DNA from 2 places in the Exiguobacterium sp. s16 genome. Region 2 is predicted to be linked to the other one. Evidence: predicted binding sites of a transcription regulator. Region 2 holds the regulator's gene; the other holds the start of a gene.
The links. The regulator LexA, encoded in region 2, represses DNA repair genes until DNA is damaged. The targets are predictions, from matches to a motif close to CGAACATATGTTCG.

Region 1: a site for LexA is predicted at 5,200-5,213, ahead of KNP86_RS07480 (WYL domain-containing protein). Genes of this name have one in related genera too.

What each region holds. Positions count from the first base shown of each region.
Region 1 is NZ_JACSLM010000003.1:93,709-108,536, forward strand. It holds gene KNP86_RS07435 (DMT family transporter) at 1-737, shown strand, start outside; gene KNP86_RS07440 (hypothetical protein) at 775-960, opposite strand; gene KNP86_RS07445 (Gfo/Idh/MocA family protein) at 975-1,886, opposite strand; gene KNP86_RS07450 (anti-sigma factor) at 1,971-2,678, opposite strand; gene KNP86_RS07455 (RNA polymerase sigma factor) at 2,675-3,235, opposite strand; gene KNP86_RS07460 (hypothetical protein) at 3,351-3,602, opposite strand; gene KNP86_RS07465 (HAD-IIB family hydrolase) at 3,667-4,455, shown strand; gene KNP86_RS07470 (sigma factor) at 4,462-4,734, opposite strand; gene KNP86_RS07475 (DUF2614 family zinc ribbon-containing protein) at 4,901-5,116, opposite strand; gene KNP86_RS07480 (WYL domain-containing protein) at 5,246-5,479, shown strand; gene KNP86_RS07485 (helix-hairpin-helix domain-containing protein) at 5,476-5,676, shown strand; gene KNP86_RS07490 (UDP-N-acetylmuramoyl-L-alanyl-D-glutamate--2,6-diaminopimelate ligase) at 5,832-7,292, shown strand; gene KNP86_RS07495 (YflT domain-containing protein) at 7,389-7,733, shown strand; gene KNP86_RS07500 (MDR family oxidoreductase) at 7,794-8,789, opposite strand; gene KNP86_RS07505 (hypothetical protein) at 8,935-9,372, shown strand; gene KNP86_RS07510 (hypothetical protein) at 9,392-9,598, opposite strand; gene KNP86_RS07515 (SDR family NAD(P)-dependent oxidoreductase) at 9,687-10,391, opposite strand; gene KNP86_RS07520 (GNAT family N-acetyltransferase) at 10,403-10,792, opposite strand; gene KNP86_RS07525 (serine hydrolase domain-containing protein) at 10,789-11,817, opposite strand; gene KNP86_RS07530 (solute:sodium symporter family transporter) at 11,925-13,706, opposite strand; gene mgtE (magnesium transporter) at 13,850-14,828, opposite strand, start outside.
Region 2 is NZ_JACSLM010000002.1:465,443-480,270, reverse strand. It holds gene KNP86_RS05970 (DUF2621 family protein) at 1-379, shown strand, start outside; gene KNP86_RS05965 (DUF485 domain-containing protein) at 674-1,006, shown strand; gene KNP86_RS05960 (solute symporter family protein) at 1,003-2,565, shown strand; gene KNP86_RS05955 (CcdC family protein) at 2,600-3,052, opposite strand; gene KNP86_RS05950 (cytochrome c biogenesis CcdA family protein) at 3,073-3,771, opposite strand; gene KNP86_RS05945 (aspartyl-phosphate phosphatase Spo0E family protein) at 3,964-4,143, shown strand; gene KNP86_RS05940 (ABC transporter ATP-binding protein) at 4,227-5,990, opposite strand; gene KNP86_RS05935 (ABC transporter transmembrane domain-containing protein) at 5,980-7,734, opposite strand; gene KNP86_RS05930 (YneF family protein) at 7,864-8,094, opposite strand; gene tkt (transketolase) at 8,219-10,210, opposite strand; gene KNP86_RS05920 (DUF896 domain-containing protein) at 10,410-10,643, opposite strand; gene KNP86_RS05915 (YneB family resolvase-like protein) at 10,704-11,348, opposite strand; gene KNP86_RS05910 (hypothetical protein) at 11,421-11,657, opposite strand; gene lexA (transcriptional repressor LexA) at 11,863-12,483, shown strand; gene KNP86_RS05900 (metal-binding protein) at 12,483-12,923, shown strand; gene KNP86_RS05895 (DNA alkylation repair protein) at 13,011-14,111, opposite strand; gene glnA (type I glutamate--ammonia ligase) at 14,277-14,828, opposite strand, start outside.

The DNA of each region.
Region 1 (14,828 bases), on a different contig from region 2:
TTGCCCGGAGCGACTGGAAATGGATCGCGCTCGTCGGCGTCATCGGTTACGTCGCCTCGATTTCGTTCCAGTTCATCGGCACGAAACTGTCCGACGCTCATACGGGATCGCTCGTCACGGCGGCGACGCCGGCGTTCATGGTGATCTTCGCCCGAGTCATCTTAAAAGAGCGGCTCACCCCTGTCAAAATCGGGTCACTCCTGTTGGCGACGATCGGGGTCATTATCGTCGTCGGCTGGCGCGTCGAAGGCACGTATTTCATCGGTAGCCTCGTCTTGGTCGGTGCTGCCATCACATGGGCGCTCATGTCCATCTATGTGAAAATCGCTTCCGAGACGACGTCGTCGTTGACGATTACGACGTTTGCCATCGGCATCGCCTTCGTGTTGATGACGCCGCTCATGGGGATGGAAGTGGCCGCTTCCGGCTTACCGAAGATGAACATGGTGCTATGGCTCAGCGTGTTATATGTCGGCATCATCTCGACAGCCGGGGCGTTTTTCTTTTGGAACAAGGGAATCGAATTGATGGATGCGAGTGTCGGGTCGCTGTTCTTCTTTTTCCAACCACTCGTCGGCGGCTACCTCGGCTGGCTCGTCCTCGACGAAAGGCTCGATCGTAACTTCTTTATCGGTGCCGCCTGCATCGTCACGGCCGTCACGTGGTCGACACTCGCCGAACGGCGGCAAAAACGGATAAGTGACGCAAGACTCGCCTCAGAACGGTATATCCTATAAGTGAAGACGGTCGACCCGATAAGGGCCGATCGTCTTTTTAAAATCCGTGATGATCGAGTTTGTCTTCGTCGCGCTTCATCTCGAGTTCGAGCCGCTGAATCGCGAGTTTCTCTTGCTCGATTTTGAGTCGAAGTTCTTCTAAACGCGCCTTCCGTGTCTTGTTGAATGTGTCCGCGGCGATTGACACGACAACGATGACCATAATGTAGAAAAAGAAATCCATTTGTTTTCCTCCTCTTAGCGTAAGCTGAACAAATCCGTCACCAGCTGTTGCGTGATGAGCGCCTCACGCCCATCGGTCATGATCGGTGTATCGTCGGCCAATGCCGAGATAAAGTGGTCGATCGCCCCTTGGAACCCGCGTTGGGTCAAGAGCGTGTCCCATGATCCGAACGTCTTCGTCGAATGGGCGCCGTGTTCGAACCGTTGGAGCGTCACCATCTCGTCGACCGTCACGCGAAGGCCATCGTTGATTGCGACGAGTCCTTCATGATTGACACCCGCTTGGCGATGCATCGATGTCGTATGAAGACCGTGTTCATCTTGCCAGACGTGACGGGCGAAATGGAGCCCGTTCGTCTCGGTCGTCTCGATGTGCCCGGTCACGAGGCGCAAGTCGCTTCCAGCAAAATAACGTATCGTGTCGACGACGTGCAAATAGTCATCGAGCAGCGTGAACTGATAATCGTGACCGCGCAACCCGTCCCCGCGATGCTTGACGAAGTCGAGTGTGTGGAACGGGGCTGCTTCTTTCACGTGCTGATACATCGGGGCGAAGCGGCGATTGAAACCGACCATAAGCTTCCGGTTCGTCCGTTCGGCCAGCTCGACGAGACGTTCCGCCTGCTCGATCGTCGCGGCGAGCGGTTTGTCGACATACACATCGACGCCGTTCGCGAGTAGATACGAGACGATCTCGTAATGCGTCTCGGTCGAACTGTGGACGAACGCCGCATCGATGGACGCCGCGAGTTCGGGAAGTCCCGCAAACGACTCCATCCGATGGGCCCGACAAATCGCGTCGCGCTTGGCGACGGTCGGAGAATAGGCACCGATCAGTTCGAACGATGTGCTGTTCGTCAAAATCGGTAAGTAGGCTTTCTGAGCGATGCCGCCGAGACCGACGACACCAATTTTAGGCTGACGCATATGTACCACTCCTTTGCTTTCATCATAACGAAAAAAAGACCGAATGACACGTGCGCATAGTGCGTCAGGTCATTCGGTCCTTGCTTATAGGCTGGCAATGAGCACGATGTCGCCTTCGGGCGCCGTATTGCCCCGTTCGGGTTCTTTCGTGACAGCGACGGTATCCCAGTCCATCTCCGATTCGGTCGAATCGAGTGTATAGATGACCGTCCCGTTGCCTTTGTCGTCGGTGACGAACGCACCGGTCGGAATCGGAGCATCATCTTTTATAAGCCAAACTTGATACACCTCGTTCGCTTCGAGCGCATCGAGCCCGTTCGTTTGGACGATGAGCTGGCGCTGACCGTCTTGTTCGGCCAGATAAGCGACACCTTCCGATTCGCCTTCGAGCGGAACCGTCTCGGTCAACGCGATGCCGTTCGGCTCCTCTTGATTCAATAGCAGATAGCCGTTCCCGACCAAGGAGAGCATGAGTGCGGCAGCGAGGGCGAGCGCTCCCCATGGCGCCTTCTGTTTCTTCTTCGTGGCTGTGAAGGGGGTGATCGGGGTCGGTTCGTCTGGCTTCGACTCCGTCTCGTCTTCTGCGAACACATTGTCGAGGATGCGTGCCTTCATCCCGCTTGGCGGTTCAGCCGGTTCAGAGAGGAACGCGACGCCGCCGACGAGGGCCTCGAGTTGTTCGAGCTCTTCTTGACACGTTTGACATGTCGCGAGATGCGCTTCAAACCGGATGCGTTCGTCTTCCGTCAAATGCTGGTTGAAATAATCAATCAATTGGTCACAAGCGTTCATCGTTCCACCTCCTTATCATTTAAATCATGGGATAGATGCCTTCGTAACTGTTTCAACGCTAATCGAATCCTTCCTTTTACGGTACCGAGCGGGATACCGCACGCATCGGCAATCTTTTGTTGGCTGAGTCCTTGGAAATACATGAGACGGACGACTTGTTGTTGCTCGACCGGAAGCTCGGCCATCGCCGTCTCGATTTGCGTCCGCTCTTCTTGCCATTCGACCTCGGTCTCGACGGACGGGGCCGGGGAAGGGATGGCTTCAGCGTAAGACTCATCTAGTTGCAGGTCGGGTTTTCGTTTGCGAATCAAGTCGATCGTGACGTGACGGCTCATCGTGAACAGCCACGATTTGAATTTTCCTTTTGAGTCATCGTATACGCCACCACCGCGCCACAGCTTGATGAATACTTCCTGCATCGCTTCTTCGGCGAGGTCGCGGTCTTTCGTCAACTGCATGACGAAAGCATACAGGATTCGTTCGTAGCGATCATAAAGTGCTTCGAGCGCTTGTTTGTCTTTTTGCCTGACACGCTCGTACAATTCAATATCAGTCATGGCTTTCTCCTTTATGCATAAGGGAATCCCTTGTATTGATCTAACGGATGAAACCGTGAAATGGATGCCTATTTGAGGTGACTATTTTGTGAACTGTCGTTATGTAGTCCCGTGCTTAACGGGAGCATGTCGACGTCGCGTCGCCGAGTCGGCGGAACAGTTTCAAATTCAAGGCACTGAGCAATCGATACGTCACGTAACTGGATAGCGTCGCCGTGAGGATCGTGACGAGAAGTGCGGGTCCGTTCGAGAGCCATTGTTGCCAGACCGGATACGTTCGTATCCCGAATAAAAAGGCGAAGACGAGCCCGAACCCAATGAGCATTCCGCTATACTGACAGTAGTAGCGGCTTAATCGGTTTTTCATTATGTCACGTCCTTTCTCTCTTTTACTATACGAGATGGGGTATGACGACACAAGGAGGATGACTATGAAACGATTTATCGAGGAGGGGCGGACGCTCATCTGTTTTGATTTCGACGAGACGTACTTCCCGCATGCTTGCTCCGCGAAGCAGTTGAAGCACTTGCGGCAACTCGAAGATTTTCTCGAGAATCATTCACATCGTCTGTCGACGATGTGGGTGACGGGAAGTTCGCTTGAGACGATTATAGAGAAAGTGAAGCGGGCCGAGATGCGGTACTTCCCGCATCGGATCGCGGCAAGTCTCGGCACGGAACTTTATCAAGTGACGGCGACGGGGCAATTGGAGCTTGATCCCGGTTATTCGTCACGATTCCCGCACGATTTTTCGACCCGTGTCGACCATGTCGTCGACAGACTAGGGCGAACGCTTGCGATTGAACCGCAAGCGAATCTCGGGACAAGTGCTTGGATGCATAATTACTATTATCATGGCGAATCGGAGGCCGAGCTCGCACTCATTCGTTCAGCCGCAAGTGACTTTGGAATCGCCGTCAACGTCAGTCGGTGCAATCCGCTCGCCGGAGACCCGGATGGCGCCTACGATATCGATTTTATCCCACAAGGAGCGGGAAAAATCGCTGCGGTCGACTACGTGTGCGACCGATATGCGTTTCAGACCGAGCACGCCTATGCGTTCGGTGATAGTGGGAACGACTTGGGGATGTTGAGGTATGTCGGCAACGGCTATGTGCTTGGCAACGGGACGGAAGAAGCCAAACGAGAACATGGTCGTGTCACCGAGGGCATGTATGCGGATGGGATTCTAGAAGTGTTACATCGAGCGATGCGATAGACGAACTTAAGCGCTGGCGACTAAGCGTAGCGCCACAGTCTCCACCCGCTCGAACAAATGGGCTTTCAGCCGGTGGGTCGTCAAATCGAGAGGGAGACGCCGTTTCCAGAGATCAGTGAACACCTCGGATAGGACGGCCTCGGCCAAGTCGGCTCGCGTCGTCAAGCGGAGGGCGAGTGAGTATAAGATGCGCTCATAGCGGTCGTAAAGCAGTTCTAGCGCTGAAGTGTCGCGGTTTAACAATCGTGCGTATAAATCGTGATCGGATATGAATGACATGGTGAACTCCTTTAGGAATGAGACTGTCTCGTGGTTTGAGTTGCGGGCAAATGACGTAACCTTCTTATTTCACTTATGGCGTGAACGTAAACGGTTACTTGCCGATTCGGGCACATTCAAAAACACCCAACGTTCCGCTGATGGGCGGTCGATTGGGTGTTTGTTGTTAAAACGACGTATAGCAGTGAGGGCATGTCTGGGTGTTCCCACCGGACCGTTTGAACGTTTTCTTACAGTTCGGACAAGTGACGGTCACACTTTCTGTCCCGAATAGACTGCCACGATTAAATAAGACATTTCGTAAATTCGGCAAGGCCTTGGCGGCAAAAATCATGGAGATAAATAAGACGGCGGCCAAAACGGCCAACATGACATAGGTCATAACGGGCGTACCCCTTTCGTGAAACATTCATTTCTTCTAGCATACGGGAAATTGTTCAAACGCACACCTCTAGACTGGAATTAAGAACAAACGTTCGTTATAATAAAGGTAACAAAGGAGGGAGATAGGATGAGGCAAGAAGTCATGCGTTGGATGCGAAATGGACGAGTCGTGGAAATGGTGTATATGGATCGGAATGGGGTCATTTCAAAGCGACGCGTCAAACTGATGAAGTTGCAAGGCGATCGACTCGTCGGCTGGGATGTGAAAAAGCAGGCCCGTCGGACGTTTTGTATGGACCGTGTCCTCGCCTGTCTCCCGACGATCGAACGTGCCAACGGACGAGAGGAGAGAATCGGATGACACCACTTCCGAAATGTTCGGCACCGGCTGAACGGGCGCTCCAGGCCGCTTATATCGATACGCTCGAACAGTTGGCCACCTATACAAAGCAAGAGATTTCGGCGTTGCACGGCGTCGGACCGAGTGTGTTGCTGGTTTTGGAGTCTGCGCTCCATGAGCAAGGACTTCGGTTCACCGACAGCGAAATACATTCCTAGTCCCGTCCTGGACTAGGAATTTTTTGGTTGGGCGATTGTATTGCACGTAAAAAGGGAAGTAATATATTTGTCATCTCCATTACAGCCTAATATCTAGTACCATGACGATAAGGTTTGCGAACCTAGCGACACCCATGAGAAAGGAAGTACACAGCATGAGGACGAAACGTTTATCCGCCATTCTAGGAAATGAGATGGATGACATCGAACGCGATCCATGGGTGACCGGAATTGAGACAGATTCCAGAAAGGTCAGTCCAGGGAATTTATTTATCTGTATCCGCGGTTATACAGTGGACGGACATGAATTCGCTGAGGACGCCGTCTCCAAAGGAGCGGTTGCTGTCATCTCGGAATACCCGCTTGACCTTGAGGTGCCGAACCTTGTCGTCGCGGACACGAAGCGGACAGCCGGCGTGGTGGCCAGTGCTTTTTATGACCACCCTTCACATCGGATGCGCATTTATGGTGTCACCGGTACGAACGGGAAGACGACGACTGCGACGTTGACATATGATTTATTTCGTCTGTCCGGACGACCGGTCGGGATTGTCAGTACGATCGGAGCACGTTATAAAGATCAAACATTAAAAACCCCTAACACGACGCCGGAAGCCGTCGTCTTACATCGGATTTTGGCCGAAATGGCGGATGCCGGCGTGACCGACTGTGTCGTCGAAGTCTCTTCGCATGCGATGATGGAAGGACGTGTCGAAGGCGTCCGATTTCACGCGGCGGCGTTCACGAATTTGACGCATGACCACTTGGATTATCATCGCTCAATGGACGAATATGCCCGGGCCAAAGCCCGATTGTTCGAACAAGTCGAAACGACAGATGGGGACGCCATTATCTTGAACGCCGAAGATCCGGCCAGTAAGACGATGGCCGCGTTTGCCCCGACCCGTCGACGCATTATGTATAGCACGCATGCGGACGTACCCGCTGATATTCAAGTCATTTGGCATGACCAGACGGTCGTCGTCAAAATGAACGAGCTAACGATCGAGGCGCCAGTTCGCTTCATGGGCGCATTCAATGCCGCCAACTTGGCCGCGGCCATCGGTCTCGTCTCGACGTCGGAACTGATGTTGCGTTCGATTATCGCCAACGTACCGGGACTCACACTTCCGAAAGGGCGCCTCGAACGACTCGATACAGAGGACGCCGAGATTTATATCGATTATGCGCATACACCGGACGGGCTTGAGAAATGTCTGTCGACGCTTCAGCAAGGGGAGCGCGAACTCGTTGTCGTCTTAAGTGCGGCGGGCGACCGAGATCCGACTAAGCGGGCGGAGATGGGCCGCATCGCGAGTCGCTATTCCGACGATTTGATCGTGACCGTGCATGACGTGCGGACGGAAGACCCGAAGCACATCATCGACGGGTTACTTCAAGGCGTTGACGCGAATACGCATTATGTGGCGTTCGAGGAGCGACGAGATGCCCTGCGTCACGCAGCGCAACAAGCGCTCGTCGGCAAACGGATCGTCGTCGTCGGAAAAGGGCATGACCATGTCGAACGCGTCGGTCAAGAATCGATTCCTTTCAACGAATCCGATATTTTATTAGAAGAACTGAAAAAACGAAAAGGCCAAGAACCGGCCGTTTAACGAAACGATGACAGCTGTCATCGTTTTTTAATGTGTCATTTTAGGAAAAGAAGGTAATAACTACTAATGTAACGATATCGAAGGAGGAGAACAGACATGTCAGTTTTGTATAAAGAGTTTACAAATGATGAAGAAGTCGTGACCGCCATTCAATCGATGAAAACGAAAGGGATTGAGGACAAGCACATTTATGTCATCACCCACGACGATGACCGGACCGACCGTGTGGCCGATAACGCCGACGCGAATACGGTAACGGCATCAGACGTTGGCCTGGGGACGGCCGCGAAAAATGTATTCCGCAAAAAAGGCGATGAGCTTCGGGCCCAGTTCGAACAGCTCGGTTTCTCATCGACTGAAGCGGATCAACTTGAGAAGAAATTAGACCAAGGCAAGGTGATCGTCGTCGTCAAAGATGCACCAGCCGGATTCACTTTATAATTCCACCACCATGGAGAATACAGAGACAGGGCTGAATCGATGGATTCAGCCCTGTTTGTATTAGTCGTGGATGCGGACGACGGTCCGGCCGCTCAGTTCGCCGCGCATCATCGCCTCGGCGTGACGAGGGACATCGTGGAGCGGAATCTCGTGGACCATATGGTTGAGCACGTTAGAATCGAGTAGCTCACCCAGTCGATTCCACGCCTTCAGACGTCGTTCGATTGGCTGCATGACGGAGTCGATGCCGATTAATTTGACTCCTCGTAAAATAAACGGATAAACAGTTGTTGGAAGGTCGGAACCGCCGACAAGTCCACAAGCTGCAACGGCACCTTCATAACGCGTTTGACTCAAAATATTCGCAAGAGTGGCCCCACCAATCGAATCGATTGCCGCATCAAACCGCTGTCGAGCTAACGGACGAACCGCTCCCTCAAGTTCGTGCCGATCGATGACGGTATCAACGCCAAGTGCTTGCAAGTAAGGGGAGTCTATTTTTCCTGTTGATGCAATGACGTGGTAGCCGAGTTTACGAAGTAAAATGATTGAAAAACTACCTACGCCCCCGGTTGCGCCGGTTACGAGCACTTCTTCCCCTGGACGAACACCGGCGTGTTCGAGCGCATCGATTGACAGCATAGCCGTCAGTCCAGGCGTCCCGATTGCAATGGCATCTCGCATGCCCATACCTTTAGGCAGTTTCACAAGCCAATTTCCGGGAACTTGTGCAACTTGGCTGAAACCGCCGAAATGCCGTTCACCGATCCCGAAACCGGTCGCGATGACTTCATCGCCGGCTTTGAAATCAAGATGGTCGGACTCGACGACTTTGCCTACGAACTCGCACCCGGGGATGAACGGGTATTGATTGACGATTTTTCCGGGCTCGGTAAGACCGAGGGCGTCCTTATAATTGAGTGCGGAATAGTGGACCTCGACGAGGACGTTCCCGTCTTCTTCTTTTGGAAGGGCGTCGAGCTTGACGTCGGTCACCGTGGAATGGAGACGGTCGTCTGTCTTGTTGAGAACGAGTGCTTGAAATGAATCTTTCATGTGATTGACCCTCTTTTCTGTATTTGTAATTTTTTACTCTATCAGTTTACCCTTCATAAATAAATATATGCACGAATGTTTCGTTCTAACGGGGAGTGGAATGGTACAATGAAAGAGATTCAACTAGAGTGAGGAGGAATGAAGCATGCGGCACGACGACTATGAGTTTGATGAAGAAGTAGAAGAAGGCGAATTGTTTAACGTATACGACATTCTGCCACCGGATGGAACCATTCTTGAGATGGCTACGGCCGAAGAGATGGTACGTGCGGCGGAGCTCGAGGCGACGCATAATGCGCTCGAGCGAATCCAAGACTCAAACTTCCAGTTGTCAGGAATCACTTTTAAAGAGTTGCTGGCAGAGTTCGAGCGATACGAGCAAGAATCGATGGAATTCTGGACAGGCGTTTATAGCCGATTGCGCATTCCATGGGCATGGACGATTCGAATCGATGTGGCCAACGGTCCGATTCACGTCGTCAATGACCGCGACATCTTTATCGATGAAGCAGACTTCGAAGAGTACGATTTCGAAGAATATGCTGATGATGATTACGAAGACGAAAACACAGACAATCAATGAATCCAAAAACGTCTTTCCCTCATTCGGGGAAAGACGTTTTTTTGCTGTCGAGGAACGTTGTGCGAATGCGTGTCATTTCCGTCGCCCCGAACCAAAGTCCGACGCTACATAAGATGGCAACACCGCTCACCATCGCTCCGACAACCGCCGTGTCCCCAATCATCGTGAACGACAACCCGAGACTGAACAAGCCGAAAAATAATAATCCTCCTGCAATCGTCTTCATGACTTAGCCACCCTTTCTCGTTTCATCTGTCTCTAGTGTAGGCGGTAGAGTCTGAAAAGGGTGACTGAATTTCATGCCAGGTCAAAAATCAATCAAGGTCATAGACGGAATACGTCTTGCCATTCTCGAACGGCTCGTCTAGCAAGTGTTTTGCCAAGATACGGGCGACTGTCTGAGGGGTGCGCAATCGTCCTTCCGTCATATAGGAGCGGAACTGTTCCACGTCACGGAACGCGTCTTCTGACGAGGCCCGGATGCTTTCCTGCATCGCGGTGTCCATCACGCCCGGATTGAACAAGGCGATCTTGTCGTCCGTATTGGTCAATTCAAGGGCGACCGTCTCGGTGAAATGATCGAGTCCGGCTTTCGTCGCGCAGTAGGCACTCCAGCCCGAGATGGCGCGCTTGGCGGCCCCAGAGGTCACATGGATGAGCGAGACGGGCAGGTCGTACGTGAGCACCGCGTTCGTCAATAACATCGGGGCGAGCAGATTGGCTTGGACGTGGGCGATGAGCTGATTCGGATTCATATGGCCGGCCCGATGAATCGGTTCAATCAAGGCTGCGTTTTGAACGACGAGCAAGGACGTCGCCTGTTCGATGAGCGGCTTCATCTGTTCGAGCGCGACCATCGTGCTCTCAGGATTTGATAAATCGACCTCGACGTGACGGAACGTGGCGTCGGCCGCCTGCGTCCGTGAAAAGTTGACGACCTCGTAATCCCGCTTCAATAGTTCCTCGGCAACGGCACGGCCGAGACCGCGCGACGCTCCGGTCACAATGGCAAGTTTCATCAAAATTCCTCCTATTCGTGAATCGTCTTCCGGAACCCGTAAAACGGGCGGAAGTTCAGTTTCTCGTAATACGTGTGCGATGAGGCGCTCGCGAGCATCTCAAGGCGTGTCTCGGGGTAGAGCGCATGGACGTGTGACAGCAACCACTCGCCAATTCCGAGGCGACGGTGTGAGGCCGCGATGAGCAGTTCGCACACGTACAGGCTCACGGCCGTGTCGGTCAGCCCCCGCAAGTAGGCGATCACCTGTCCCGACTCTGATTCGACGACATAGGCGACGTTTGATTGCCGCCACGCCTGTTTCGTCAAGTCATGTTGCCGCACGAGTTGATGCCAGCCTTCGGTCTCATTCAACGCTTGGATCTGGTCGAAATCACGTTCTTCGTACGGACGGATGTTCACGAAAACACACCTACTTTCATTTCAATGGCTTTCATCACATCGAACGCACCGTCCGATTCGTTCGAACAGACGATTGAAATGATGTCTGTGGCCGGATAGTAAGCGGAATGAAAACTGACGCCGGGGTCATAGCCCATGACATGATATTTGAACACGTGTCGATTCGCATCCAGTTGGATCCACAGACCGTATCCATAATGTGTTCCTTTGTCGTTCACCTTTACGTGAGGCGTGAGCAAGCGTGATGTCATCTCCTCACCGAGTAGGCGATGACCGAGCAGGGCGCTCCACAGTTTGGCCATGTCTCGTGCCGTCACGAACGCGCCGCCATCCGCGCCGCCTTTGACGGGAATCGAATAGTGGTTCGTCCGCCACGAGCCGTCCGGATTGTCGATATACCCGAGCGCCGTGTTCGCGGGTAAGGCATCGAGGGAGAAATACCCAGAAGCATTCATATTGGCCGGTTTGAAGACGAACTGTTCGATATAGTCCGAGAACGTCAAACCGCTCGCTTGTTCGACGATGAGACCGAGCAGGATATAGCCGGCATTATTGTATTGAAACACGCCACTTTTATGTCGCATCGGCTCGTGCTGGAACATCGGGAGAAAATCACGCAACTGTCTGATTTGATACATCGGACGCTGGCGCCACAATTCCTCGAAATCGTCCATGACAGACTCGTCGAAATAATCGGGGATGCCAGACGTATGGGTGAGCAACTGTTCGACTGTCACCGCCGGGTCGAACGTTGGAAAATCGATGGGGAGGCATTCGCTGAGCGTCGATGTGAATGCCAACTTGCCTTGTTCGATGAGCTGGCAGATGGCGATGGCTGTGAACAGCTTACAGCCAGAGGCGATGCCGAATCGGGTCGACGTTCGATTTTCGATTTGTTCAGCGCGATTTGCGTATCCTTGTTGATGTTCGAACAGGATGTCGTCCTGTCGCATGACGAGAACGGATCCAGAAAAATCAGGCTTGATGGGAAGTTCAGTAAAGTGGTCGTCCAAAAACTTGTTCATCGGGCACCTCCGGAGACTTATCTAGTATTTTTAGCATAGCATACGGCCCATCAATCCCTAACCAGGCAAAAAAATGTCTCCTCTGCCACTGGCGGAGGAGACGCTGTTTATTCACCGATCGCTTCTTCACGCTCGGTTTCTGTCGTATCGAGATTGTTCAAATAAGTCTCATAACGCGGTAACCAATAGCGGTACGACGTCCAGACGAGCCCGCTCGTCGCAACGACCAACAGGAGCGTCGCCGGCCAGAACCAGCTCGAGACGATCCCGTCCGCATAGGCGAGACCGATCGGTGAGAAGACGAAGTAGACGAGCACCATCGATGCAATCAGAATGATCGACGTCGAGATCGCATGGCGCCATGGTTTGACGCGACCGAGGTCGATGCGAATCGGATTGATGTGCTGCATCGGACGAACTTTCGCGAATACGAGCATGATGGCCGTCTCGAGGACGAACAAGATGCCATAGATGTGGATGAAGTTGATTCCGAGGTCGAAGCCGAACCACTGCTCAGTCCCCCAGACGAGGAAGTAGTACGTGACGACGTGGAAGCCGATGACAAGTTTCGCGGCAATCGGCGGCACACGTTTCACGAGCATCCCGATTAGGACAATGACGAGAATCGGGATGTTGAAGAAGCCGGTGAAGCGGCGAATCAAGTCCCAAAGGCCGTCCGGTGCATACATCAAGTTCGGGGCGACGAAGAACGAGACGAGCGCGACGAACGTCCCGAACCATTTGCTGACGCGAATCAAGTCTTTGTCTGACGCATCCGGTTTGAACTTCGGTTTATAAATATCGAGCACGAACAACGTGGCGATACTATTTAGTAGCGAGTTGAACGAGCTGAATACGGCGCCAAGTAAGACGGCGAGGAAAAAGCCCATGAGCCACATCGGCAACAAGTCGGCAATCAAGCTTGGATAAGCGAGGTCGGCCTTGTCGACATTCGTACCATACAGATGGAACGCGATGATTCCCGGGAGCAACATGAAAATCGGGACGAGCAACTTCAAGTAACCGGTGAAGAGCACTCCTTTTTGACCCTCGGCCAAGTTCTTCGCCCCGAGTGCCCGTTGGATGACGTATTGGTTGAGCGCCCAGTAAAATAAGTTCGCAAAAATCATCCCGGTGAAGATGGACAAGAACGGGACGGAGTCGTTCGCTGATCCGATGGCGTTCAGTTTCTCCGGGTTCTCTGTCGCGATCGTCTTCATCCCGTCAACGAGATTGCCGTCACCGAGCGCGATGAAGCCGAGCGTCGGTACGAGGAAACCGATGATGATGAGACCAATCCCGTTCAGCGTATCGGAAACGGCGACGGCGCGAAGTCCGCCGAAAATCGCATAGATGGCACCAATAATCCCGATGAACCAGATGACGAGCCAAAGTGACTGCTCAAAGCTGATGCCGAGCAATTCCGGTACGTCAAACAGTTGGAGGACGGCCAATCCGCCTGAATAGAGCATCGACGGAATCGTGACACACATATAACCGAACAAGAATAACAGGACGGTCAAACGACGAACGTCCTCGTCATAGCGTTGGCTTAAAAACTCAGGAATCGTGGAAATACCGATTCCGAGAAAGCGCGGCAGTAAAAAGAGCGCCATGATGATGGCGGCGATTCCGGCCGTGACTTCCCATGCCATGGCAGACATATTGCCGGCGAATGATTGGCCGTTCAAGCCGATCAGTTGCTCGGCCGACAAGTTGGTCAATAAGAGCGACCCAGCGATGAACAAGCCAGTGAGACCACGTCCGGCCAAGAAATAATCGTCGGCACTCTCGACTTTCCCTTTCGTCATGCGGTATGACACGTATGCGACGAGACCCATGAAGAGAGCCCCTGTGATCAATATGTAAACAACTTGTTGAATGGTCAACGAATATCCCTTCCTCAATCTCTTCTTATTTATAAGTACTTTTCATGAATACCCGTCCTAAATCATGATTATTTCCCATTTTCTCTTTTGTAAAAGAACTGTAATAAATATCACGACAAAAAAGACACCTGAGATGTCAGGTGTCAGAAAAAGCGTAGCAACGAAGTCGCGACCGTGAAATAAATGATCAAGCCGAGGTTGTCGACGACCGTCGTGATGAACGGACCCGACGCCACGGCCGGATCAAGTTTCAATCGATTGATGAGGAGCGGCACGAGCGTCCCGACGATGGTCGCCACGCTGAGTGACGCAAAGATCGACAGACCGACGATCATCCCGATTAAGGCACTGTCATACAAAACGGTGATGACCCCAAAGATGACGACCATGCAGGCGAGACCGAGCAAGACGCCCGTCCCGAACTCACGGCGAATCATCTTCAACACGTTCTTTCGATTGATCGTCCCGAGTGCGATTGAACGGACGGCGACGACGAGCGATTGGGTGGCGGCGTTCCCGGCCGAACCCATGACGAGCGGCATGAAGACAGCGAGCAGGACGATCGCTTCGAGTGTATCCTCGAAGCCACCAATCGTCGACGCGGTGATCATCCCGAGAAACATAAGGCTGATAATCCAAGGGGCCCGTTTCATAGCCGCTTCGACCGGTCCCATGTTGATGTCGGACGATCCTTTTGTCGCTGACAGCTCCTCAAAGTCCTCGGTCGTCTCTCGTTCGATGACATCCATGACATCGTCGACCGTGATAATTCCGAGCAAGTGGTCCTCGCTGTCGATGACAGGCAAGGCCAATAGATCATATTTTTGAACGGTCCGCGCCAAGTCCTCTTGGTCGGCGAGGACGTGGGCCGATACGACGCGTCGGCCCATGATATCCGCAATTTGCACATCGAGCGGGGAGACGATCAAATCGCGTAGCGAGACGACGCCGACGAGCCGGCGATCGGTGTCGATGACATACAGGTAATAGATCGTCTCGGCTTCCGGTCCAAGTTCGCGCAAGTCTTCGAGCGTCGCACCGACGGTCTTGTCCGCTTTTAACACGATAAACTCGGTCGTCATGATGGCGCCGGCCGTATCGTCCGGATAGCGCATTAAGTCT
Region 2 (14,828 bases):
CGGGTTGATGTCGATCGGCGGCTACTTCATGTTCCGCAAATTTTTAAAACGAATGCCGAAAGAAGACGGGCGCTCACTCCTCGACATCGAGGATGATTACATCGACAAGACACGCCACTTATGGACACCGGAGACGCGTACATTGCTTGATCGTCTCGTCACACCGGTACCGGAGCTGTTCCGCGACGTCGCCATCCGAAAGATTGCGGGCAAAATCGGACAGTTCGCTCTCGAGACGCGGGCCCGTGAAATGACGACCGAGCTCGTCGTCAAAGGCTATATCGCCGCGACACCGAAACGGGACCATAAATTTTTAAAAAAGGCGCTTGAAGAAGAACAAATCGACTGGAAAATGTATCAACATTATTTCCAACAATGATGAAACGAGATGCCGGCCTTGGGCTTGGCATCTTTTTTTTTTAAACAGTTCAACTAAGTTATACGAAACGGAAATTGTGCCATACGACTACTAGGTCCAAAGTACCTTTTTTCGCCGGATTAATTATTCTTAAATACCGTTCATAATATAGACAATATTGAAAACGCTTACAATAAAGTGGTATGACCAATATTAGTATAACATGCATGGGTTTTAGCAATAAAAAATGGATAGCTTTTCCTTTATTTACATTTCTATAATGTACGTATCTTGATTCCAAAAGGAGGTTTTCCGATGCATGATGTCACGCACGTCACGCGAACTGACACCACTCGCTCCGCCGAAACAATCGTCGAGAGCCCGTCATTCCACAAGTTGATGCAAGAAAAGAACCGGTTCATTGTTCCATCCATCATCTTCTCACTCATCTTTTATTTTACGTTACCAATCTCCACGAGCTACTTCACGTTCTTGAACATCGCTGTCGCCGGTCAGATCACTTGGGCCTGGGTGCTCGCCTTCGCTCAATTCTTCATGACCTGGACGTTCTGTGTCATGTATAGCCGGCGGGCCCGCCGCTTCGACGAGCTCGTCGCAGCCATCAAACAAGAGGAGGATGGACGATGAACTGGACAGCTATTCTTCTATTCGTCGCGATTGTTGGACTCACGCTCGTCATCACATTTTTCGCCGCCCGAAAGACAAAGACAGCAAGCGACTTTTACACGGCAGACGGTGGTTTGACCGGATTCCAAAATGGTCTGGCCATCGCTGGTGATTATATGTCGGCCGCTTCATTCCTCGGGATTGCCGGGATGATTGCTCTCGCCGGGTTCGATGGGTTCTTTTACTCGATCGGTTTCCTCGTTGCCTACCTCGTCGTCCTTTATTTGGTCGCCGAGCCGCTCCGTAACCTCGGGAAGTATACGATGGCCGATATGATTGCGGCACGCTTCAACAAGCCGCGCGTGCGTGGGGTTGCCGCCATGAATGCCATCGTCATCTCCATCTTTTATATGATCGCCCAACTCGTCGGCGCCGGGGCACTAATCGAACTGTTGCTCGGGATCCCCTACACGACGAGCGTCATCGTCGTCGGAATCTTAATGACCGTCTATGTCGTTTTCGGGGGGATGACCGCGACATCATGGGTACAGATCACAAAAGCCGTCTTGTTGATGATCGGGACCGCCATCATTTCATTCCTCGTGTTCGCCCGCTTTGACTTCTCCGTCTTCACCATGTTTTCCGAGGTCAGTAAGGCGACACCGCTCGGGGAGAACTTCTTGAACCCTGGCAACAAGTTCAAGCTCCCGCTCGATACGATTTCACTCAATTTGGCACTCGTCCTCGGGACGGCCGGTCTACCGCACATTCTTATCCGCTTCTTCACGGTCAAGGATGCACCGACGGCACGACAATCCGTCGTCTATGCGACATGGGTCATCGGTGCGTTCTACATACTGACGATCTTCCTCGGATTTGGGGCCGCCGCGTTCGTCGGATCGGACGCCATCGTCGCCGCCAACCCGGCCGGGAACATGGCCGCGCCGCTCCTCGCCCAAGTGCTCGGCGGTGACTTATTGTTCGCTTTCGTGGCCGCCATCGCCTTCGCCACAATCCTTGCCGTCGTCGCAGGACTCGTCCTATCGGCGGCCTCGGCGTTCGCCCACGACTTCTATGGTCATATCATCCGGAAGGGCGAAGCGACCGAGAAAGAACAAGTCACAGCGGCCCGGATCGCTTCAATCGCGGTCGCACTCGTCTCGATGGGACTCGCCTTCTTCGCCCAATCGATGAACGTCGCATTTCTCGTCTCTCTCGCATTCGCTGTCGCTGCCAGCGCGAACTTGCCGGTCATTTTGTTCACGATTTATTGGAGACGGTTCAATACGGGCGGAGCCGTGTTCGGCATGGTCGTCGGATTATTCTCGTCCCTCTTCCTCGTCGCCATCAGCCCGAACGTGTGGGCACCGGATGGCTCGGCAATCTTTATCGGTGAGGCGTTATTCCCGCTCACGAACCCGGGAATCGTCTCGATCCCGCTCGGCTTCCTCGCCGCCATCGTCGGGACGTACGTGACGAAGTCGGACGAAGTCGCCGGAAACTTCGAACGCATCCTCGTCAAAGCGAACACCGGGATCGATGCCGAGACGGAAGCTGCCATGACGAAAAAATCTTCATAATCGACAAAACGGCGTCCCTCGCGAGGGACGCCGTTCATGTTGAAGCGATTTGTTTATATTTTTGGTACATGGCGATGCGCCATGGGACGATCATGCCCCAGGCAATCAAATAGAACAGTCCGCCCGTCGCGAAAATATTGACTTCGTCTCCGAGAAACGCCTTCATGACCGTCCGAATCGCCAATAAGACGAAGACGACGATAAAAAACGCTTTCGAACGGGATAAGTACACCTCACCATCACGTTTCTCGAAGTTCGATGTCTTGATGAGAAATACACTGAAAATCAATCCGACGATTAAAGCTTCTCCGACCTCGAGCCAAGTCAATCGAAACGCCGGGACGAGAAATTGCAACATCCCGGTCGACATCGCCAAGGGCGGAATCAAGATCTTTTTAGCATTCGTCGGACGTGCTGATGCTTTGACGCGAACGAAGCTCGCAATCAGGCCCATCATTAGTGCGACGAGGGTCGATCCCCAAAATATCGACATTCGGTCAACCCCTTTTAAAATCCGGTGAATCCTACTAATTCGCTCATCCAAGCAGCGAAGCGATTCATGCCATCAAAATATAATACGACGCCGAAGGCCATCATCAAATAACCTCCGAATTTTGCCACCTTGGCACTGTTGCGCGCCAAGTATTTGATTTTCCCGACAAAGCTCGCCATGATGAGGAATGGGATGGCGAAGCCGATGACGTACGCCAACATATAGCCCATCCCTTGACTCGGGTTCGAGGCCGCGAGCGCGATGACACCGGCAAGAATCGGTCCAGTACACGGGGTCCAACCCGCCGCGAATCCAATTCCGATCAATGCCGTTCCAAAGTAGCCGCTTTTACGCTCCCCTAAAGCGAGCTTTTTCTCACGCATCATGAAACTAGGTTGCCAAAGTCCCGCCAAAAAGACGCCGAATACGAAGATGAGGATGGCACCGAACATGCGCAAACTATCCTTATATTGAATGAACACGTCGGCAATGAGCGAGGTCGACAGACCGAGCACGAGGAAGACGATCGAGAAACCAATCAAGAATGAGAACGTGTGAAACCAGGCCGTGCGTTGTCGCAGTCCCTCGCTCTTTAAATCAGAGACTGAGACCCCAGTGATATACGATAAAAAGACTGGATACAACGGTAGCGTGCACGGTGATAAAAATGATAAGACGCCCGCCCCAAATGCGAGCCAAAGTGTGACTTCCATGCGATCTTCCACCTTTCAGCCCCATTATAGCGAAAACCTTTTCAAAATGCTCGCATCTTTTTCCGAGCACCTTACATGATTGAAGTTGTAATCTTTGAAATGGAAATGAAACTTGTAAACGGTAGTGTTAGATGCTAAGATTTGGATATTCTTATTAGTCAGTATCGATCTTAAAATGATGGGGGAAACACCGTGGCGGTCATCACAGCTGAAAACTTACATTATGCCATTGAACAGAAACGCGATGAACTGTATGAAATCGCCTCGCAGCACAGTTGGACGTCTCCAGAAGTGATTCATGTCAGCCAAGAATTGGACAAGCTGATTACACGTCACGTCCTAGCCATACACGCTTCAGACCACATAAATTAATCGAACCAAACGGCCCGTCCTTCTTTGAAGTGGCGGGCTTTTTCCATGGAAAAAAGACACCTTGACGGTGTCTTTTTTGTAATTTATGACATCAGACGTTGACCAGATTGAAGTTCGTACATCTTTTTGTACAGCCCATCCTGTTTTAAAAGCGCCTGATGGTTACCTCGTTCGACGATCTCACCCCGATGAAGGACGAGAATCAAGTCGGCATCTTGAATCGTCGACAGACGGTGAGCGATGGCAATCGTCGTCCGTCCCCGTCTCATCCGATCGAGGGCGAGCTGGACACGCTCCTCGGTCTCGGTGTCAATCGAACTCGTCGCCTCATCTAAAATCAAAATCTTCGGGTCACGGGCGACCGTCCGGGCGAAGGCGAGCAGTTGCCGTTCTCCGCTCGAGAATGTCGCGCCGCGCTCACCGACCGTATGTCCGTAACCGGCCTCAAGCTTCTCGACGAACGTATGAGCTTGCACGAACTCGGCCGCTTCCCGGACTTTGTCCGAGTCGATCGTCGGATTGAACAGTTTCAAGTTATCCTCGATCGTCCCTGTGAACAAAAATGGATCTTGGAGCACAAGCCCGACTTTGGCTCGGAGCTCGGCTTCCTCGAACTGCTCAATCGGATACCCGTCGATCGTGATTTGGCCTGATTGATACGGATAGAACCGGGTCAACAGGTTGATGATCGAACTCTTTCCGCTACCCGTGTGACCGACGAGGGCGACCGTCTCGCCTGGTTTGGCGACGAATGATATCTGTTTCAATACATCGACTTCCCCATCGTAACTGAACGTGACGTTCTCGAACCGGACTTCCCCGGAGCCGATTTCGGCAGGACCGGCAAGACTCTTTCCTGGAGCCGGTTCATCCGTGTCCAAGATTTTGAAGACACGGTCCGCCGAGACGACCGCCTGTTGAAACTCGCTCAAGCGTTGCATGATGTCGAGCACCGGACGGAAGATGCGCTCGATGTAGCTGATGAAGGCATAGACGACCCCGACCTGCACTTGCTCGGTCGTCGACAAGACGCCGTAATAGCCGAGCAGTCCAATGATGGAGAAGGCGAGCAACAGCTCGATGATTGGTCGCAGCAACATGCTGTCGAGCTTCAAGTTTCGATAGCGTGCCTCTTGATGGGCCTCGTTCGTTTCTTCGAACTGGCGGACGAGCCGCTCTTCTTGACGAAACTGTTGAACGATTCCCATCCCGTTGATCGATTCATTCAATTGCCCGTTCAGTTGTGACAACAAGTCACGCACTTGGGCAAAATATTTTGTCGAATAGCGGCGATACGCCCAGATGATGAGCCAGAACAGCGGAACAAGGACGAGCCCCATCGTCGCGAGCGTCGGTTCGAGGATATAAAGGAACACGTACGTCCCGACCAATTGAACCGCTGACTGTACAAACGTGCTCATTACCCCGACATACAGTTCCTTGACGGCCTCGGTGTCGTTCGTGATTCGAGAGACAAGCACTCCCGCCGGAGTCCGGTCAAAGTAGGCGAGCCGCATCCCCATCACATGTCGGAAGATATCCATCCGGATGTTTTGCACGATCTTCAAGGCAATCTTTTGGAACGAAATTGACTGCAAGTAGTCGAAGATGATCGCCGAGATATGGAGGACGAGATAGACGACGAGCAAGGTGACGACCCAGTTTGTCGGATAGACGCCAGGCGTCACGAACTCATCGATGAACACTTTGATTAAGAACGGTCCTGCGAGTTTTGCGCCGGTGGCGAGCAGCAAGAACACAAAAGCGAGTCCGAGCGGACGTGCGTAGCGGTTCGTGTAGGCCAACAGGCGTTTGATGACCGCCCATTCCTGAACGTCATGCTTCATGGTGGCCACCTCCTTCGACAATCGCCTCGAGTTGTTGGCGATCGTACGTGTCTTTGTACCAACCGGGCTCGCGAATCAAGTCCTGATGACGCCCGCGTTGGATGATTCGACCGTCCTCAAGGACGAGAATCTCATCAGCGTGCTCGACCGCGGACAGTCGATGCGCCACAATCAAGCGGGACTGGTCAGGGTTCCCGGTCCGGAAATGCTCGATGATCGCCTCCTCCGTCTTCGCATCGACAGCCGAGAGGGCATCGTCGAGGATCAACACGTCCGCCTCAATCATGAGGGCACGTGCGATTGAAATCCGTTGCTTCTGACCACCCGACAACGTCACACCCCGTTCCCCGACGAGCGTGGCGTATCCTTCCGGCAGCCGCATGATGTCATCATGAACCTCGGCGATTTTGGCCGCCTCCATGATTTCGTCGAGTTTCGCTTCCGGTTTGCCGAATGCGATATTGTTCGCAATCGAATCGCTGAACAAGAAATGATCTTGCGGGACGACGGCGACTTTATCGAGCAGAAGTGATTTTTTCACTTGGCGAATGTTGACACCACCGATTTTGATCGTCCCATCATGTACGTCATACTCTCGTGTCAACAAGCGTACAATCGTCGTCTTACCAGAACCGGTACGGCCGACGAGTCCGAGCGTCCGTCCGCGTTCGAGGCGGAATGTGACGTCTTGCAGGACGGGCGTCTCGTCATAGCGGAACGCACGAATATCCGCTTCAATCTCCGAATGGGCGAGTTTCGTCGCCGCCATCGGGTCATCCTGAATCTCAGGTTTGACGGCGAGCATCCGCTCGATCCGGTCGTAAGACGCCCGCCCTCGTTCGACGATATTGAACAGCCAGCCGAACGCGAGCATCGGCCATGTGAGCAATCCGAGATAGGCGGTGAAACTAACGATCTGTCCGATGGTCAGCTCTCCTTGTTCAATCAAATACGCCCCATAACCGATCGACAAGATATACGAGAGGCCGACGATTCCAAAGATGGTCGGGTCGTACAAGGCGTCGATTTTCGCGACACGTACGTTTTTCGCCATGACTTCGTCGGATAGCTTCTCGAACGAGTCAACGTCGCGGCCGACTTCCCCGGTCGACTTCAACACCCGGACACCGCTGACGCTCTCTTGGACTTTATCGTTCAGTTCAGAGAACGCCGCTTGGGCGACCCCGAACCGATTATGTAAGAGTTTGCCGTATCGCGTCGTCAACGCGACCATGATTGGCAGCGGCAACAATGCCACGACCGTCAACTTCCAACTGATGGTCGTCACCATCGTGATGATGACGAACGTTCCCATGGTGATGCTATCGACGAGTGTCAAAATCCCCGCACCCGCCGTCGTCGAGACGGCTTGGACATCGTTTGTCGCATGGGCCATCAAATCCCCGACCCGCGACTTCTTATAAAACCGTTGATCTAAATCGGTGAAATGACGATAGAGCTGACTCCGCAACATCCGACCGAGGCGAATCGAAGCCCCGAAGATGAAGTATCGCCAGAAGAAACGGGCCACATAGTTCCCGATCCCGACGGCCGCGAGCCCGCCGAGCAACATCCATAATAAATCTGTTCCAAGCGTTCCCCGGTTGATTTCATCGACGATTCGTCCGATGATGCGCGGCGGTATAAGTTCGAGCGCCGCGACGAACATGAGTAAGACGATGCCGAGCGCATACGTCCGCCACTCGAGCTTGAAGAACCAAGCTAGTTGTTTGAATACACGAATTGGAAACACCCCCTATGTTGTCTTGAATTCAGACTATTCTATTAGATTAGCGAAAGTTTGTTCGATTGTCTAACAAAAACTGGATGAAAAAAGCACTTTGCGGGCGCAAAGTGCTTCGGTCAATCGAGTTTATTTCTTTTCGTTCTTCATTTGAACGTTCATGGCGCGCATCACTTGGTTGACTTTCTTCTGTGACGGCTTTTGACCCATTTGCATCATCAATGTACGAATCATATCTTCGTTGATCGGTGGGTTCTGTTCGAGGTAGTTCATCATGTATTTACGAGCGATAAAGAAACCGATCGCAATACCCCCGATTAGTGCTGCCACGATAAGAAGAATCCAGAATAATGTACTCAAGGCTTAACCTCCTCTACCATATGAAACATCGTTTTTTACTATACACTATATTACGCTAATTCGCTAGTCGTCTGAAAAAAAAGTGGTGACCCAAAACCTCTGGGCCACCACTGACAACATGCGATTAAAGTGATTTGACAGCTGCGACGACGTTGTCGACCGACATACCGTATTCTTTCATGAGGAGATCCCCAGGAGCAGAGGCGCCGAACTTGTCGATGCCGAGTACTTTTCCGCCGAAACCGACGTATTTGTACCAACCGAGCGTCGCGCCCGCTTCGAGCGAGACACGTTTCGTAATCGACGACGGAAGGACCGATTCTTTATACTCTGCCGATTGCGCTTCGAACAATTCCCACGAAGGCATCGAGACGACAGCCGCGTTCACGCCTTCAGCCGCGAGTGCTTCGCGAGCTTCGACGAGGACGTGTACTTCAGAACCTGTACCGAGAAGAAGGACGTCTGCCTCGCTTGAGTTGCCGGCGACGACATAGCCACCTTTAGCTGCGTCTTCAACCGACGTACCAACGAGCTCTGGCAACGCTTGACGCGTCAAGACGAGAAGCGATGGTGATGTTTTCGTCGTGATTGCTTGCTTCCAAGCCGCGATCGTCTCTTTTCCGTCAGCTGGACGGAGAACAGACAAGTTTGGCATCGCACGGAAGCTCATCAAGTGCTCGACCGGTTCGTGCGTCGGGCCATCTTCGCCGACCGCGATCGAATCGTGTGTCAAGACGAACGTTGATGGGATTCCCATGAGCGCAGCAAGTCGAACTGCCGGGCGAAGGTAATCCGAGAAGACGAAGAACGTCGCGCCGTATGGGAGGACCCCACCGTGGAGCGCCATCCCGTTGACGGCTGCTGCCATCGCGAATTCACGGACCCCGAACCAAATGTTGCGGCCGGCTGGATCTTCATCGAAGTCCGCAGCGCCTTTGATCATCGTGTTGTTCGAACCAGCGAGGTCAGCCGAGCCTCCGAAGAGAGTCGGAACCGCTTTGGCGATCGCGTTCAATACTTCACCGCTCGTTTGACGAGTCGCTTTTTTCGAACCGATTTCGAACGTCGGCAATTCGCTGTCCCAACCTTCTGGGAGCTCGTTGTTCATCGCACGCTCGAACTGGGCACCAAGTTCAGGATGTGCTGACTTGTAAGCTTCAACGAGTTCGTTCCAGTCCGCTTCATGCTTCGCGCCTGGCTCAACGACTTTATCGTTGAACAAGTCGTATACTTCGTTCGGTACGTAGAAGTTCTCGCCTTCCCACTTGTAGAACTGCTTCGTGAGCTCAATTTCAGCTTCGCCGAGTGGTGCACCGTGTGATGCCGATTTGCCTGACTTGTTCGGTGAACCGAAGCCGATAACCGTCTTCACTTCGATGAGGGTCGGTTTCGACGTTTCTGCTTTCGCTTCGTCGATTGCTTTCGCGATCGTATCGATATCCGTACCATCTTCGACACGGATCACTTGCCAACCGTAGGCGTTGAAACGATCTTCAACGCTTTCCGAGAACGATTTGTGAAGGTCGCCGTCAAGCGAGATATCATTTGAATCGTAAAGGACGACGAGTTTGCCGAGTTTCAAGTGACCAGCGAGCGAAGCAGCTTCTGCCGATACGCCTTCCATCAAGTCACCGTCTCCGCAAATCCCGTATGTGAAGTGGTCAACCACTTTGAACTCATCGCGGTTGTACGTCGCTTCCAAATGTTTCTCTGCCATTGCCATCCCGACAGCCATGGCGATCCCTTGTCCGAGCGGTCCAGTCGTCGCGTCGACACCTGCCGTGTGACGGTACTCTGGATGCCCAGGCGTTTTCGAATCCATTTGGCGGAACGATTTGAGATCGTCCATTGAGAGATCGTAACCAGATAAGTGAAGAAGCGAGTACAAGAGCATCGAACCGTGTCCCGCTGAAAGGACGAACCGATCACGGTTGAACCAGTTCGGGTTTTTCGGGTTGTGACGCATTTTGTCCGTCCAAAGTGTGAACGCCATCGGAGCCGCACCCATCGGCATACCCGGGTGACCTGAGTTCGCTTTTTGGACCGCATCGATTGAGAGCGTCCGAATCGAGTTAATCGCTAATAATTCTTTAGTAGTTGTTTCCACTAATTTCATCCTCTCTGTTGTTAACAAAGTTTCTACCCGTCATATTTTAGCACACTCATTCGTGTGTCACAACTAATTAATTAGTATAACACATTAAATGGAATCGTTTACTTCCTTTCGTTTGAAAACGCATCAATGAGTCCCCCTGATCAACGTTCGCGTATAACAAACATGCACATCCTATATGAAATAGGATGTGCATTCATGGTCATTCTGAGCGGTAACGTTCCTGCTCATCTTTTAATTTTTCTGGCGTTACGTCGTTTCCTTCCGGATCGACGACCTTCATTCCCATCATCTGTGATTTGAATGATTGGCGGAACGCTTGCAAATATTGTTGGCGCAGCGCTTGCTGCTCGTCCATCTCTTGTGGTGACAGACCATCTGTCTTTGCTTTGTTGGCGAGGAAATTGATTCGCTCCAACTGTTCAGGTGCTAGCATCGGGCTCGCCCCCTCTCTACTGAATTTGTCCTTCTACTGTACAAAATCAGCGAGCAGGAATCAAGTTTCTGGTACCGACACGTGCTCCAAGTAGCGCCGGTTCACGGTCGCTTTCGATACCTCATAACCAAAACCGCGGAGGGTGGCGGCAATTTCAGCGAACGTGAGTCCACGTTCACGCAATTGGACGATTTCTTCAATCGGAACTTCGATTCGGCTCCGGCCGCCCTGGTCATGGTGCTGGATATTCCGATGCGGATTAAATCCGTTCGCGACCGCCCGACGCATTCCGCGTGAAATTTTAGCGTTATGGATCTTGCGTTGATACTCTTCGACGACACTGACGATTTCGAGCACCATCTTCTCGGCGTCGGAGACGATATATTCATCGGACGACTGCATCGTCAACAAGCGCACGTTATGTTTCATGAGCGTATGCAAGATAGCGATTTTTGCATTTCCCCGTCCGAGACGGCTGTCATCGCTCACGAGCACGGCATCGAGATCAGACGTCGAGACGTGCTCCAATAGATCGAGCAGTCCCGCCCGATTGACCTCATACCCGCTCTCTTGTTCACTGATCACATCGACAACCTCAGCATCAAGACGTCTCGCCATCTGCTTCAATTCGTCCGCCTGACGACTGAGCGACGTCTCTTGGGTGGACTTGTTCGTCGATACGCGACAATAAATGACGACTCGCATCGCGTCACTTCCTTTCTTTCCATTCGCCCTCTACGATACACAGGATGAAGGGATGTTCGCAATCAGAAACGATTATTCGGCGGCGAACCACGTCGTCTTGTCGTCTTTTTTCTCATCCCGTTTAGCGAGAATATGCGCTTCGAGCGTCTCCGCCTCTGTCAAGGCGACTTCTTCTTCAATACTGTGTTCGACTTTTTGTTCGGTCACGACGACCGCTTCGTTGTCACGAAGCTCTCCGACCGCGAAAAATACGAACATACCGAATGCCAACATGCCGACTAAGATGATTCCATTGATTGTGTCTCTCATAATCATTGCCTCCTGGGAATAAGAATACACGTTCTCGAGAACGTCTGTTCGTTTATCTGTTCTCATCATAAAATAAGAACTTCTGTTCGGTCAAGCAGAAAAAAACGAACGAATGTTTGTGCGCTCATGTGTTCTTGTGTTAAACTAAACCCATAAAGAATAGGATGCGTTCGCAGGTTATTCGACATAATCGAGGTGAAATCCATTGAAAAAAATGTCAGCAAGACAACAACAGATTCTTGATTTTATAAAAGCCGAGGTTCGGGCGAAAGGGTATCCCCCTTCGGTCCGCGAAATTGGCGAGGCTGTCGGGCTCGCATCGAGCTCGACTGTACACGGTCACTTGGACCGTCTTGAGAAGCGTGGATTGATTCGACGTGATAAGACGAAGCCACGCGCCATCGAGATTTTGGATGAAGAGATGTCCGTCGTCGAAGACCACGATGCCGTCATGTACGTGCCGGTCATCGGGAAAGTCACAGCCGGTACGCCGATCACGGCCATCGAGAACGTGGAAGAACACTTCCCGCTCCCGGCTCACGTCGTCGGTTCCGACAACGTCTACATGCTCTCTGTCTCAGGAGACTCGATGATTAACGCGGGGATCTTGGATGGGGACCGCGTCCTCGTCCGTCAACAGAACACGGCCGACAATGGAGAGATTGTCGTCGCCATGACGGATGAAGGTGAAGCGACCGTGAAGCGGATTTATAAAGAAGCTTCGAAAGTTCGCCTCCAGCCGGAGAACGACGAGCTCGAAGCGATGTATTTCGATAACGTGTCGATTTTAGGGAAGGTCATCGGTGTATACCGCACGATTCACTAATGGCTAGTGGCAAGACACATACCCGTACGAATCTCGTGGCAATCGGTGCTCTTGCGATTGCCACGCCTTTTATTGACATCGATGTTCCGACCGTGTTCTTGCTTGGCGCCCTCATCGGGACGTTCTGGCTCTCCCCGGATCTCGATTTGAAGTCGGACGCCTATTATCGATGGGGACCGCTTCGGGGCTTTTGGCTCCCTTATGTGAAGATTATGCCCCATCGGTCGTTATTCTCGCATTTTCCGCTCTTGAGCGATCTGATCCGGGTCATCTATCTCGGTTTCCCGCTCACGCTTCTGCTCACGGTCACGCCGTATGAGGAAGTTGTCAGATCGTGGCTCGATCTGAACGGGGCAGCATGCTTCTTCGGACTCGTTTTCGCGACGACGCTACATACGACGCTCGACTATGCGTCCACGTTCTTCAAACGTGCGTTTTAACCAGATCGTTATGCTACACACCCAAAAAGGGCAACCCGTCTAAATAGACAGGGTTGCCCTTTTTTGAACCGTTTATTATATAGAAGTTCAATAACTTTTATGCAACATGACATGATGTTCAGCCACTTCTCGTCCATTTACTAACAAGACGACACGATGCTCCCCTGGATAATGCCGACGGGTCGTCAAATCTGACCAGTCGTGCACTCTGGTCGCTGCAAGTCGCGCCCCCCCAGCGACGGTTCTATTCGCTAGCAGGAATGCTTTACGACTCGCTTTCCCGTTGGCCTTTATAAACTCAATCGCGTATTCGATACGAATATAAGCAGCATCCCCTGGACGAATGGACACATCGTATTGAATCTCGCACGCCTCCCCTATGCTGATCACGTTCGGATGTATAGAAATCGATGAGTCGACGGTTAAATTTGTTTCCTGCGTATAACCGAATATCGTTAACGCGTCAGGATGGGCTGACTTGATCAGTGTCCGGCATCCGTGTCTAATGATCCAATCGGTATGAGGATGCTCGCCCTGCCATCGTCGCGAGACTGCGAGTACAGCTTCTGGGTGATCTTTCGAGATATCGTTGAGGTTGTTAGCGACACTTTTTCTCACATATAATGATGGATCGTCTTTTAACAACTCTAAAATCTCCAACACTGGAGCTGGGTCTTCTTTGAACATCGGTAACGATTCCGCCCACGGAAGGCGAGGACGACAACCCTCACTCGCCAAACGCCGAACATGTTCGTTCGGATGAATGGCCCAAGCTGTCATTTGGTGCATCACACGCGTTGGTTCCCGCAATAAAAAAGACCTGATCGCAAATTCAGAAGACGACTTCTGTGTGAAGCGTTCGAGCGCTGACATCGAGCGTTCCCAATGCTCTTCTGCCTGTCCATACACCGCTACAAAGTCCGGGAAAAACAAATAAGGAAAGCCGACGCAGTCATCTGCAATTTCAACCAATACGTCCAAAGCTGATTCGTAATCCTGTGGCAAATACTGACCGAGTTTTATCGAAATACGTCGAGTACGCCCTTTGAGTGCCAACGCTTCCCACGATTCATCTATGATTGATGCGATAAAAGCCTGTACGTCAAATGACGGATACACGGTTTGAATACGTCGTCCAAATTCCAACAAAAAGGTCTCATCATACACGTCTTTTAATGGTGTTGCCACTTCTCGTCCCCCTATCCCATTCCATTACATTTATAGTGATATACATTCTCCCTCATTATATTGATTAGTTGAAGCGAATTATAGAAAAAGAGTCCTGAATGAGCACTTCATACGAAGACTCGTTCAGGACTCTGATTTTAAAGGGAATATCCCTTATTAGTCGACTTAGTAGAGCGTCATGTACTGATCGCGTTCCCACTCTGTCACTTGCGTACGGAACATATCCCACTCGATTTCTTTCAACTCGAGGAAGTGCTCACCGATATGTTCACCGAGTGATTCCATGACGACTTTGTCGGTACGGAGTACTTCGAGCGCGTCGAAGAGCGTAGCCGGAAGGTCGTCAATCCCGTTAGCAACACGTTCTGGCTTGTCCATGACGTAGATGTTGCTATCGATCGGCTTCGGAGCCGCCATTTCTTTCTCGATTCCATCAAGACCTGCAGCCAAAAGCGTGGCCAAAGCGAGGTACGGGTTCGCCGCCGGGTCGACCGAACGTACTTCGATACGTGTCGAGAGGCCACGGGCCGCTGGTACACGAACGAGTGGTGAACGGTTGCGCGCGCTCCATGCTACGTAGCAAGGTGCTTCGTAACCAGGAACGAGGCGCTTGTACGAGTTGACAGTCGGGTTACAGACAGCCGTGAACGCACGAGCGTGCTCGAGAATCCCTGCCGTGAAGGCGCGAGCCGTGTCAGAGAGTTCCATTTCGCCGTT